Regions from separate parts of the Bacillus sp. 37MA genome, predicted to be linked through region 1. Evidence: riboswitches for the same ligand, from Rfam matches in the RefSeq annotation. Region 1 holds a riboswitch; the other holds the start of a gene.
The links. A riboswitch is a leader RNA that binds a small molecule or an ion and turns the genes downstream of it on or off. The one in region 1 is predicted to bind cyclic di-GMP.
Positions count from the first base shown of each region.

Region 2: it holds a riboswitch for cyclic di-GMP, as region 1 does, so the genes downstream of both, A3M5_RS0105220 (hypothetical protein) here and A3M5_RS0101200 (bifunctional diguanylate cyclase/phosphodiesterase) in region 1, are expected to answer to the same signal.

Region 1 is NZ_KB889752.1:209,632-215,815, reverse strand. It holds gene A3M5_RS23970 (DUF1540 domain-containing protein) at 208-363, opposite strand; gene A3M5_RS0101205 (ferritin-like domain-containing protein) at 498-992, opposite strand; gene A3M5_RS0101200 (bifunctional diguanylate cyclase/phosphodiesterase) at 1,226-3,352, opposite strand; cyclic di-GMP riboswitch class II at 3,431-3,515, opposite strand; gene A3M5_RS0101195 (DeoR family transcriptional regulator) at 4,075-4,689, opposite strand; gene A3M5_RS23550 (ATP-binding cassette domain-containing protein) at 4,716-5,033, opposite strand; partial or broken gene A3M5_RS24180 (MATE family efflux transporter) at 5,947-6,184, shown strand, end outside; gene A3M5_RS0101185 (sulfite exporter TauE/SafE family protein) at 6,180-6,184, opposite strand, start outside.
Region 2 is NZ_KB889752.1:933,808-939,991, reverse strand. It holds gene A3M5_RS0105235 (LCP family glycopolymer transferase) at 1-431, opposite strand, end outside; gene A3M5_RS25710 (hypothetical protein) at 1,077-1,220, shown strand; gene A3M5_RS0105225 (helix-turn-helix domain-containing protein) at 1,538-2,107, opposite strand; gene A3M5_RS0105220 (hypothetical protein) at 2,110-2,433, opposite strand; cyclic di-GMP riboswitch class I at 2,486-2,572, opposite strand; gene A3M5_RS25195 (hypothetical protein) at 3,127-3,294, opposite strand; gene A3M5_RS24395 (YjcZ family sporulation protein) at 4,085-4,192, shown strand; gene A3M5_RS0105200 (GerAB/ArcD/ProY family transporter) at 4,539-5,636, opposite strand; gene A3M5_RS0105195 (GerAB/ArcD/ProY family transporter) at 5,817-6,184, opposite strand, start outside.

The sequences.
Region 1 (6,184 bases):
AGGCTATCTACAGTTGTTCATCGGTGCTAGAAAATTAAAAACACTTGAAACGGATTATCCTGCATTAGCAAAAATGAAAATTTTTTATTGAATTCCCGCTTTACGAAAAAAATAAAATATAATTCCATAAACATGAATGAAAATGAGACTTATTATCAATACTATAGGAAACAAAGGGTAACCAAATGAATGGTTACCCTAAAAAAATTAAACTTCCGGTACAAACGTTTTGCAATCTGTTTCTTCACTGTTAGATGCTTGTTTGCCTTTATGGTTGACGACATAAATGGAATCGGCCTCACATTTGTTTCCTGAACTCCAGTGCTTGCAGTTGTTGACTTCACAAAGAACATCCTTCGCCATCGTATCACACCTCCTTCTTTGTTAACATGAACAAATTGGAGGTCGTTGATACCTTTTATTTTTATCCATCGTATTCAAACGGAGTATATGCAGCGACAAATAAACCGACTGTAAAAGTATGTGGAAATAATTCCTTATTTTTTATTTAAAGTAAACAAATAATTATACTTCGTTGCATGCTTCAACTCATCGGTAATAATCTCAAATAACATATGTTGATATATACCTTCAGGTAAACATTGCTTGATTTTTCGATACTTTTCTACAGCCTTTAACTCCCCAAATAATGCCTTTTTTATCCCATCGATATAGTTCGTCGGTTTTTCAAACTGCTCTCCATTCACGCTTTGAACCTCTTGATCTGTAAAATAACGGTAAATCATTCTAAACATTTGATTATGTTTTTTCTCATCATCCCTTATAGAAGCAATAATCTCTTTCTCTTCTTGAGTTGGTGCAATAGAGATTAAATATTGATAAAAAAGTTCATCTTCTCGTTCACCCTGCACGGATTCTTTTATAAGCTGTAAGGCTGTTTGCAGACACTGTTGAGTATAATCCAACTCTTGAATCGTTGTCCCTTGAACTGGCATGTATCCTACATATGGATAATGGTATGATTGATACATGAGCGATTCCCCCTCATTTAAAATGAACATAGATAGTGTATTCACCGTTTTTTATTTGGGTGATTAAACTAATTATTTTCGATAGCCTAAAACCCCTTAGGATCTATCTGTTCTTACTTTGGAATTCAAATTTGATAACTGACAAAATAAAACGCTTGGCATAAGGACCCAAGCGCTCTTTATAAAAATTCACATCACTCATACTTAATATATAAATCCAGTTTTTATACGACTCAAATTGTTTCAGTAGAATATTTGAAATAGTTTTCAAATTCATGATTGGACAATGGTTTACTGAATAAAAAACCCTGCCCTTGACTGCAGCCATCCTCACTCAAGGCAATCAACTGTTCTTGGCTTTCAATCCCTTCAGCAATCACATTTAAGTTCAGTGTTTGTGCGATGTCCATGATCGCCTTGACAATCGCCTGGCTTTCCTTGTTTTGATGAATGTCCCGAATAAAAGAAGCATCAATTTTCAAAGTATCTACGGGAAGATGCTTGATGTAACTGAACGAACTGTACCCTGTTCCAAAATCATCGATAGATATATGAACGCCTAACTCTCTAATTTCTTGCAGGATGACTACTGCTTGATCGATATCTGTAAAAATACTTTCCGTAATCTCAAGCTCCAGCCACTCTGGCTCCAATCCGGTCTCATTTAAAATCCCTTTTATCTTGTCTAATAAGTTAGATTGATAAAATTGTCGGGTAGACAAATTAATCGATACTCTTAGTGGGGGATAGCCTTGATTCTGCCAATCTTTATTTTGCTTGCATCCTTGACGAAGCACCCATTCCCCGAGAGGAAGGATCAATCCTGTTTCTTCAGCTACCGGGATAAACTTGCCAGGTGATATCCTCCCCAATTCTGGATGATTCCAACGAACAAGGGCTTCCATGCCGATTAACTGTCCGCTGGTAAGATTCATTTTAGGCTGGTACTCAATGTAAAATTGCTTCTGTTGTATGGCTTTTTTCAATTCATTTTCTAATAGAATCCGTTCCAATGATCGTTCTTCCATATCTGGATGGAAGAACAAATACCCGTTCCGTCCTTGTTCTTTAACAGCATATAGAGCCATGTCTGCTCGTTTTAATAGTTCATCCACATCCTTTCCATCTGAGGGGAAGAGAGAAATACCGATACTACAAGAGAGGTTGTATACCTTTCCTCCAGACTCTATCGGTACTTGGAAACTGTCTTTGATCCTTTGAGCAATGGTTTCCACCCTCTCTGTATCCGACACATTTGTCAACAAAATGGTAAACTCATCCCCTCCTATACGAGCAACCAAGTCTGTTGAGTGAAGACACTCCTTAATCTGCTTGGCTGTTTCGATCAGAATAAGATCACCAATTTCGTGCCCATAAGAATCATTAATATGTTTAAATCGATCGACGTCAACAAACATGACGGCTAGTTGTGATCGAACAGAATTGGCTTGATTGACTTCTTTACGCAAACAATCCATAAAGAGTCTTCGATTTGGTAATTCAGTCAATGTATCATGGTAAGCTAAATGATAAATCGTTTGCTCTGTCTTTTTCCTTTCGGTTATATCCCGCATAACTAGCACTAAATTTTTCACAATTCCAAATGGGTCAAAAATAGAATTAACCTTCGCTTCCACATCAATATAATTTCCACTTTTCGCTAGGATACGGAATTCTAATTGGGAAGACCCTTTTCCTTTTGTAATCATGTCTTGAATACTGTCAATGACACTTTGACGATCCTCTTCGTGTACCCATTGAAATAAAGGACTAGACTCCATCTCTACCAAATCGTGCCCTAATAGAACCGTGTGAGATGGAGATATGTATAATAGATTCCCCTCTTCATCAATCGTTGAAATCAGATCTGACGAATTTTCAGTGATTAACCGATACTTTTCCTCACTTTTCCGTACTTCTTCTTCCATTTTTTTTCGAGGACTGATATCATTTCGTATCGAGATATATTGATACGGTTTTCCCCGATCATTTAAAAATGGCACAATGGTTGTATCTACCCAATAAAATGAACCATCTTTAGCCTTATTACGTATTTCTCCACGCCAAATATCTCCTGCTCCAATCGTGGCCCACATATTCTTGATAAAATCTCGAGAATGATAGCCTGAATTTAAAATCCGATGATCTTGTCCCAATATTTCTTCCTGTTCATATTGAGAGATTTCACAGAATTGGTCATTAGCATAAAGGATAACCCCGCGCTGATCCGTCATAGCCACAATCGATGATCGATCCAAAGCATACTTAACATCAGCCAGTTCCTTCAAAATATCGTCCATTTCTTCCTTATTCTCGTGCCTTATTGGTTCAGGCACCGTTACCGATCTTTTTTTTCCCATTTTTATCACCTATGACATTTAATTTAATAGTATTTTCAGAGAAATATACTTGATTAAATAAAAAAACCGACCTATTAAAAATAGCAGGGTCGGTTGCACTACTTGCTCCCAGTCATCCAAAGTGCCCACATACAGATGGCTGTTCATCGCTTCCATAATCAAGTTGTTTAATTTTGTTAAAAAGTAGCCCTATTGTAAAACTATACCTTGATTATAGCTATTGAAGTCCGAAAGTCAATAAATTAAGTAGTATATTATACCCAACCAATAGGCGAACATCAGCTTTACAACAGGTGGCCATACGGGTGAAGTCGTATTCTTATATTCTTACGGACCTTCAAGACCAACAGGATTAGTTGAAAATACGGATACTGCCAAAACAATGGCCAAGTTTATGGACTTTGATCTAAATCAATTAACAAAACAACTATATACGAATGCGAAAGACGCCTTAGAAAAGAAAGGATTTACAACGCGTATTGACTAACAGGTCCAAATAACCCCGTATTTGTAGCTGAAAAAGGAATCCAGAAAGTAGAGCTTCCAGCAAATAAAAACATCGTCATCCAAACAACAAAGAAATCAACTCAACAAAAAGAAGTTAATGGGACAGACTTTTACATTTCTGAAAGTGCATTAAAGCTAGTAAAATAATCTCTCTGCTCTACTCATAGGGCCATAATCAGAAAAGAACCCACGAATATCTAAGGGTTCTTTTCTTTCTATCCATGTAGATAGCGTTTATTCTTTTCGATTCTCTTTCTTTTTGGCTGGCAACAACGATCACCATTCTTTTCTTCTAGCATCACTTGAATGGCTTCTTCAAAATTGTGAATACTTCCACCAAACCCCGATTGAAATTGTTTCGCCTTTTTTACAGATTCGAAAGTAATCACCTGTGGCTGACAAGAATTAAGATGAATATCTGAATTTATTACATATGTGGCGATCTTGGCGCTGATCATTGTATCCTTTAAAAAATCATAGCAAATGATTTGGGAAACTTCTTTTCCTATTTGTTGATATCGAAGTAAACCACAATGTGCGCAGCATGTGTGCTCAATTCGTTGATTTAATTTGATGAGTTGAACAGATAATCTCGTGTTTGACTGTTTATTGCAATACGAACAAACGTAAGAGGATACATGGGTTTTTTTAGGAAGATAATAAATCCCATTCAATGATTTTAAGATCAACTGCTGTTCCACTAGTGGCTTAATGTCACTGTAAACGGTTGCTGTAGACACAGTTAACCGCTTACTAATTTCAGAAACCCGCAAAGCACCCTCTTCTTCCATCCATATTAAAATTTGTTGTTGTCGTTCTCTCGGCAGCATTTGATCCCTCCATCCCTTTTTATCGATTACATGACATTCCTAAGATCGTCATTTTCAAACAAGTTTAACAGGTGCTGTGTATACGGATGCCTTTCCACTGAAAACAATTGCTCCCTGGCGCAATCATCTACGATTTGTCCATTTTTCATGACCAACACCCGATTGCACATAAAATGAACGGCGGATAGATCATGAGAGATAAATATATACGAAAATCCCAGCTTCTCCTGCAAATCTTTCAATAAGTTCAGAATTTCCGCCTGAATGATCGTATCCAAACTAGATGTTGGCTCATCTAGCACAATGAACGTCGGTTCGATACTGATCGCTCTCGCAATAGACACCCTTTGTTTTTGTTCCGCTTAGTTCATGTGGGTATTGGTGCAGAACCGTTTCTGAAAGACCGACATGTTGTAATAGTCGTTCGGCCGTTTCACTTCGACTCAATTTGCTATCACCCAGAAACGAAAGGGTCTTATTTTTCAATTGATCAAGGGGTTCCATAAGAGAGTCCATCACTTTCAGTCGTGGATTCAAAGCAGCGGAAGGATTTTGAAACACGGCTTGATTGCGGCCTCTGATCGCCCGAAAAGCGGCGTTATTACGTTTATGGATTGGAATACCTTGAAACCAAGTTTCCCCTGCATCTGTCTATATAATAAAATCGAACACAATGATCTGTGATGGACCGTCATTCAAATAAATATCTTTATTTTGTTGCTCAGTCAAAAGATTTTACGGCGTGTCATTTCAGACGCATCTACTTTTTACTAGTGTGGAAAATCTCAAACTCTGTTCTACTTATGTTAAAAAATGTTTTATTTTTTTGTTTTCAAAAAATAGGACGCCTCTATTCTTTTAGTAGGGTTTACATTCATCTTTTAACATATGTTCCATAAATTCATTGCTGTGTCTGTCTTTTAGATGTTACTCAAATGCTTTCATTCTGTCATTATCATAAATTGAACTAACTTTTATATATTGTAAAAAACGGTGCTAATTGTTTTTTTATAACATTTAGTAACACAACAGAAAAATACGGTGCTTGATATCGTTTACTGATCGTGGTTTCATGCCTCCTTTCTTTCATTAGAATGGGGCTTTCTTATCTATCTTCCATGATCTATCATCTATGAATCTTATACGTGATGACAAATCATGCAGGAAGGTCATATTATAGACTAATGTAAAAAACAAAAGCTGTTCTCAAAGAAAAAGAATTGCTTCATATTTTTGATTCCTAAGGAGGTTAATTAATTGAATCATCGGACTTATCTTGCTTTAGCTTTCCCACTCACCATCTCAACTATGACACCCCCCTTACTAGGAGCAGTAGATACAGCAGTGGTTGGACAACTGCCTAATCCAGCTTATATCGGAGGAGTGGTTGTAGGAACTATGATTTTTAATACAATGTACTGGCTATTCGGATTTTTAAGAGTCAGTACATCTGGTTTTGCTGCTCAAGCGAACGGTGCAAACAATGATCTTCAAA
Region 2 (6,184 bases), 720 kb from region 1:
TCTACCGGAACATCAAGAAAGTTTTCAACCGTTTTCGCTGCCATTTTCACACCACCGAATGCATAGGCATGATTAATTTTATCTTTCGTGCCTTTTCCCACAATCTCTACACGTGTATCCCGGGGAATGCTTAGTATTTTCGCCTTATTTTCTTCCCTGTTCACGGACATAAACAGCATCGTATCAGAACGGCCTGTGTCTCCTTCCTGCTCATCCACGCCAAGTAAAAGAACCGTAAACCCCTCTTTATCCTGGAGTGACACATCATCTGTCCGTTTGTCTGAATAAAGGTCTTCACCGCTCAACGTATTTTCGACGAACTGATAGAACATAAATGTAATACCCGCCCCGACCAGCAGCACGATCAAAAAGAAACCTACTAAAAAGCTACTTTTACTTCGTTTTTTTTTTCGCTTGTCTTGTCTTCGCATATACACGGCTCCCTAATGTAATGTGACTTAATAATATCATATCCTTCCAAGCGATTTTCAAGACAGGCTGTTTTTAAATATGTCGCTTTGGTTTTATTCTCAAAACCAATAGCCCCGAATAGGAGAGGCTTTATCCAACAGGCTTTTGAAGAATTCGAAAAATAGTTTGAAGGAATCTATATCAACTTGTTTGCAACAAATGCTGATAAAGCTTAAAACACACTTTTTTGTCCCTTCTCTCTTATGAGATGACTCTTCTTTTGATCAAAATAGAAATTCCCAAAACTCTTTCTTTCATTGGTGGAGTTTTTTCTTTACTTACTCTCTTGTTGAGGCAGAACCAAAACCTGTTGCCCTATATGAGTCCTATCAGAACTGCACAGAGTTGAAAAAAGTATACCAAGCTGGCGCCGCTTCTGATCCGATCACCCTGCTTACGTATCTAAACATGAAACGAGGAAAGTATTAGCCTTTCCTTTTATTTAAATAACTGGCTAGTTGAATATAAAACTGAACGAGATTGACTGGCTGCTGCCGGTCCTTTTTGTATACTTACCTCTTTTAGTTGACAAAATAAGTCCAGGGTGGCTATACACTCGTAAAAGACAAAAAGGGAAAATAGAAAATAATAAGGAGTTGTTCTATTTGAACCAAGATAATGTGAATGCTAGGAAAAAGATTCAAAATACTGTGGATGAATTAAAGAAAAAAGGGATTCCGCCAAGAGCAGCAACATATGCAGCGTCAATGGGTTATTTAAGAGCTTTTAAAAAAGACAAATTATCATAATAAAAATCGCCCGTCTACTCATGACGAGTAGGCGGGCTGTTTGTTATTCTTCTTTTCGAATGAACGGATTCAATCCGACTTTCTCTTTAATGAGAGATATTGAAAAAGAATAGATGATTTAATAAACAAAAATATCATTTCCTTTAATATTTAATTTTTGTTATTTTAACACATACCCTCTATTTTTCTGCACAAGAAATTATTCCGAAAAATAAAAGTAATTAAAAATTTACCCTGCTCACATATATAGTAACTGTACAACAAAAAAGAGTACTCACGGAATCTGTACTCTTTTCTATACGCTCCAAACCTTACTATTAGCTATTTTGACATCGTGCGTAACGACGCTCAACGCTAACTCTGCTTCTATTCAGCTTTTCGGCAATCTCTTTGAAACTTAACCCTTCTTTTTTCCACTTTAAAAGGAGTTCAATTTCTTTTGTTGTCCAACGTTTATATGTCTTTATTTTCTTGTCTGTACTAGTCTGACGAGCTTCATCTATCCAATCTGGTTCAGGAGGCAGGGCATGTTTTTCAATGATACTGAAATCGATTTTCTCTTGGTTTTGTTCAGCCCATTTCCAAAAAGAATGAACGTCAATTAAGTAAAATTTTCGTTTATAACATGTTATACGCGATGTTGATTCAAGTCCATGAAACTGAATCCAATTGTATACTGTTTTTCTGTCCACATTTAACGCTTCAGCTAACTCACTACTAGTTAAGAAGCCCGTAGCGTTTTTAGTGTTCCCCAGGCCCAGTCTCTTTAATTTCAACGAAATAGCTGTCTCACTTCGATTAAGTTGGCTTGCGATGGCTGATAAGGAGCAGTTCCCAACCCGTTTTTCTAAAAAGTAAACATCTTTATCTGTCCATTTTCGTCTCATCCTTATTGCCCTACTCTTTTACCTTCGTAAATGGATTGGAGTCGGCTTTCTGCTTGTTGAAAATCCATCGATAAACTAGTCAAAAAGGCTAACATGTTATCTTCTTCTGAAAGTTTGCTCATCGAACGAAACACATTAGGTTTCTGCTCTTTTATCAATGTCATTATTTCAATAGTAGGTAACATTTTCCCGCGAGCATTTACCCTTAAAAAAGATCGCAAAAACCTTACAAATACTGAAGTCGAATCAAAGTCATCCGGATAGTTTTGTAATAACAAAAAAAACTTTTCAACGTTCATTTTTAATTCATTTTTTTCTCCCCGCATTTTTCACCCTACCTTAAACAGTTATTGATCCAAATACGGGGTTAAAGCCCTATTTGGCAACCTGGCTGTCATAATTCACCAGAACATTAGACCCATGGCTTTGCGTCCTTACCTTTCGATAAGTTTGCCTTTTTCATTAAGAATTTATATACATTAAATCATGTCGAATAATGTCACGTCAACAAAAATAGTAATTATTTCAATTATTAAAGTTCATTTTACTCATTATTTATTAAAGTATATTTACTCATTTATAGGAGACTTATTGGTTCATTTAATAAGAAATTCAGCTATTGTTACTCATTTTATGGGGGAGATACATACCAAAGGTACTCTATAGTCTATTTTACATGTCTTAAATACTGTTGACTGATCGCCGTATAAAAATTGACAACGTTACTGTAATAGAACCATATTCCTATACAATGCAGAAACTTGACTAAACTTCCTTTTCCTGACGACACAAAGTAACCTTTCTTATGAAACAAGAAAAAGGCTGCCGTTTTTCCGATCTTCAATTTTCTGCTCCGCCCGCTCTAAATTCGCCTGGACAGGAGAAATCTCGATCTTTTTGTATAAACTTTTCTAGAATGGGTATACTGTTTTTATACGACGGTTTCCCGTCATATCCCAACCCTATTTTGTCATTTTTCAACTCTTTTACAGTCAGGTATTAACCTGGCTATTTTTTGTTTAAAACTCGACTGCCACTTTGATTTTCATCGGGATTTTCTGCGCCAACCGTGCTATTCTATGTCCTACTTCAATGAGCTCTTTCACCCGATCTTTCGCTTCATCTAGCATTTCAAAACTTTCAATGTTGTATGCACAAAATCCACCTGGAACAATTACAAAATACATGCCAATTCCCCGTTAACAAGTCTATTATCATATCGACTATATCCAGCCGACTTTCTTTGTTGCTTAATTCATTCATATTTTTCATAGCCCCTGTGATGATCCGCCGCCGTGAATAAAAACTGCCACTTCATGCTGTCCGGAAGCCTGGCCGTCATCGATAATTCCTGACATCGAGCTTCCTCCCTTTTTACCTCGCAATCAGAATCCCATTTCTCTTTTCCCTCTGGTGTTTCCATCCCGAAGCTCGTAACTCTAGTATTTCCAACTTGCTCAAATGCCCTACGATAATCGTCTTCTTTTCAAAAGAGCAGATAGCTACCTGCATTGTGTGTATGTCATTTTTAACAAATTTAAAATCTCACCCATGATGTTTGTCCGTTTCCAAATCGCTTCATAGTGCATCTATTATAGTAAACAAGGAGGTGTTTTGGATGTGTCGTCCTATTAGACCAATAATTTGTCCCCCAAAGTGTGTATTTCATGATTCCTACATTAAACGCGAGGTTCCTGTCATTCACCCAATCGTGAATGTTAATCGGCAGCATATTGTTAACGTTCCTCGCCATATTTATCAGCCTGTGACAAGAAACGTCGTCGTAGATCCGGGCTATATGGATCCATCACAATGTCACATGGATCCATCACAAAATTACATGAATCCATCACATAGTCACCGTAATCACTCACATGGCTGTAATCGTTGCAGATAACACTTTTTGATTTTTATAGAACCATTCGTACAAGACTCGGCTCTATTTTTTCATACTATATTTAAAAAGAGGTGATAATTATGAGTTGTGAAAAATCTGGTGGATACGGCTCTAGCTTTGTGCTAATTGTTGTTTTGTTCATTTTGTTAATCATCGTTGGCGCATCTTTCATGGGTGGCGGATACTGACTGCTAGGAAGCAACCTATTATCCGTAAGACCTTTTTGAATTAATCTAGCTTTTGCTTTTGCTTTTGCTTTTGCTTTTGCCTCCTCCCCCTGCTGTAGCCACCTATCTAATATTGAGCGACTGTATGAAGTAAATACAGCCGCTTTTTTTAATTCAATATTTGTGAACGTTTTACGCATCCTGCAACATTTCGCCCCATCCTCATTGCTTCATAGTTTGTTCGAACTGTGACATAAAATGTTTAGTTTTTAACACTATAATGTTTTTCCCCGTTAGGTCTAAGTTATAGAAACACACACTCCGAATGACGATAACGAATAATGGATAAAAAGGGAACCTATTCTTTCTATGCTGCTTTCTTTCTGTTTTTGAAAAAAGCAATGATGAGAAGAAGAATAGGAATGATGACTTGGAACGAGGGTTCGAAATACCGAGAGAAAACCTCCCTCCATTGTTGAACATATTCTATATAATTGCTTGCAGTGACCATGGATGCAAGTAAAATGACTATGCCCATCGGATAAGCAAGACGGGAAGGATGTTTCACATGAAATAAATGAGACGCTCCCATCACCGCCGCATAGAAAGAGATACTTATGTTTAAAAAACCGCCGATCATCACAAATAGGATAAAATAAATATCCAAACGCTCCAAAAATCCGGCTACTTCAATCGACTGGATCGAAGCTAGAGAAGGAAATTGTGCATGTGAAGTAAGATCAACACCGAGAACACTTATGTTACCTGCTGCGACAAGGGCCAATAGAAGGCCACTCATGCCCATTGCCCATAATCCGGTGCGTTTCACTTTTTCATGTTCCTTGACATAAGGAAAGATCATCGCAAAGACGATGATTTGTCCAAATGGGAAGTACAACGTTTGGGTAATAGCGGTTTTGATCACCGGTGAAAGTCCTTCTTCGAGTACCGGTTTTAAGTTTTCAAGATGAATGAGTCCTGAAATGATAAGTAAAAGGAAACCGCTCAAGAGAAGCAGGCACATGCCGACAAACAACACTTCACTGGTTCGGGAGATGACTTCAATTCCTTTATAAACCGTATAAACGATCACCAGAATGAACAGGGCATTGATGATAAATAAAGGGGTTGCGGGGTAAGCAATGGTGGTCAGCAATGCCCCGAAACCGCGCAATATGTCTGCGGCTATATACACAAAATAAAGAACATAACAGAAGGCGAGCACTTTTCCTAAAACAGATCCTAGTAATCTTTGCACATATTCCGTCAGCGGAAGATCCGGATAGTAGCGGTAAAGGCCGTAATAAATGAAAAACAGGCAAAAACCACCGGCCATGGCGATGAGAACCGCCAGCCAGGCGTCCTGTTTCGCGTCTAAGGCAATCGGAAAAAATACGGCACTGCCAGTTTCAAATAAAAGGATGAGTGTGAAGAGCTGATAGGCACTCATTTTCGCTTTTTCCATCACGTGATCACTTCCCTTCTTTTTTCAATGTTGAGGGAATCATGCTCTTTTTCCATTCAATACATCCTGATAAATTTGGATTACCTTTTCTTTTTCTATCATAAGATCATCCTCCTTTTTGGATCTCTACTTTTTACAATGACGATAACGAATACATGATATAAAGGGAACCTATTCTTTCTATGCTGCTTTCTTTCTGTTTTTGAAAAAAGCAATGATGAGAAGAAGAATCGGAATGATTACTTGAAATGAGGGACTGAGATACGGCGATTCAACCTTTATCCAAACTTGAATATATTCCGTATAACTGCTTGCGATGGCCATGGATATAAGTAAAACGACCATGCCCATCGGATAAGCAAGACGGGAAGGATGTTTTACATGAAATAAATGAGACGCTCCCATCACCGCCGCATAGAAATGGATACTTATTTTGAAAAACCCGCCGAGCATCGCAAAAAGGATATAATAAATATCCAAACGCTCCAAAAATCCGGCTACTTCAATCGACTGGATCGAAGCTAGAAGGGGAAATTGTGCACGTGAGG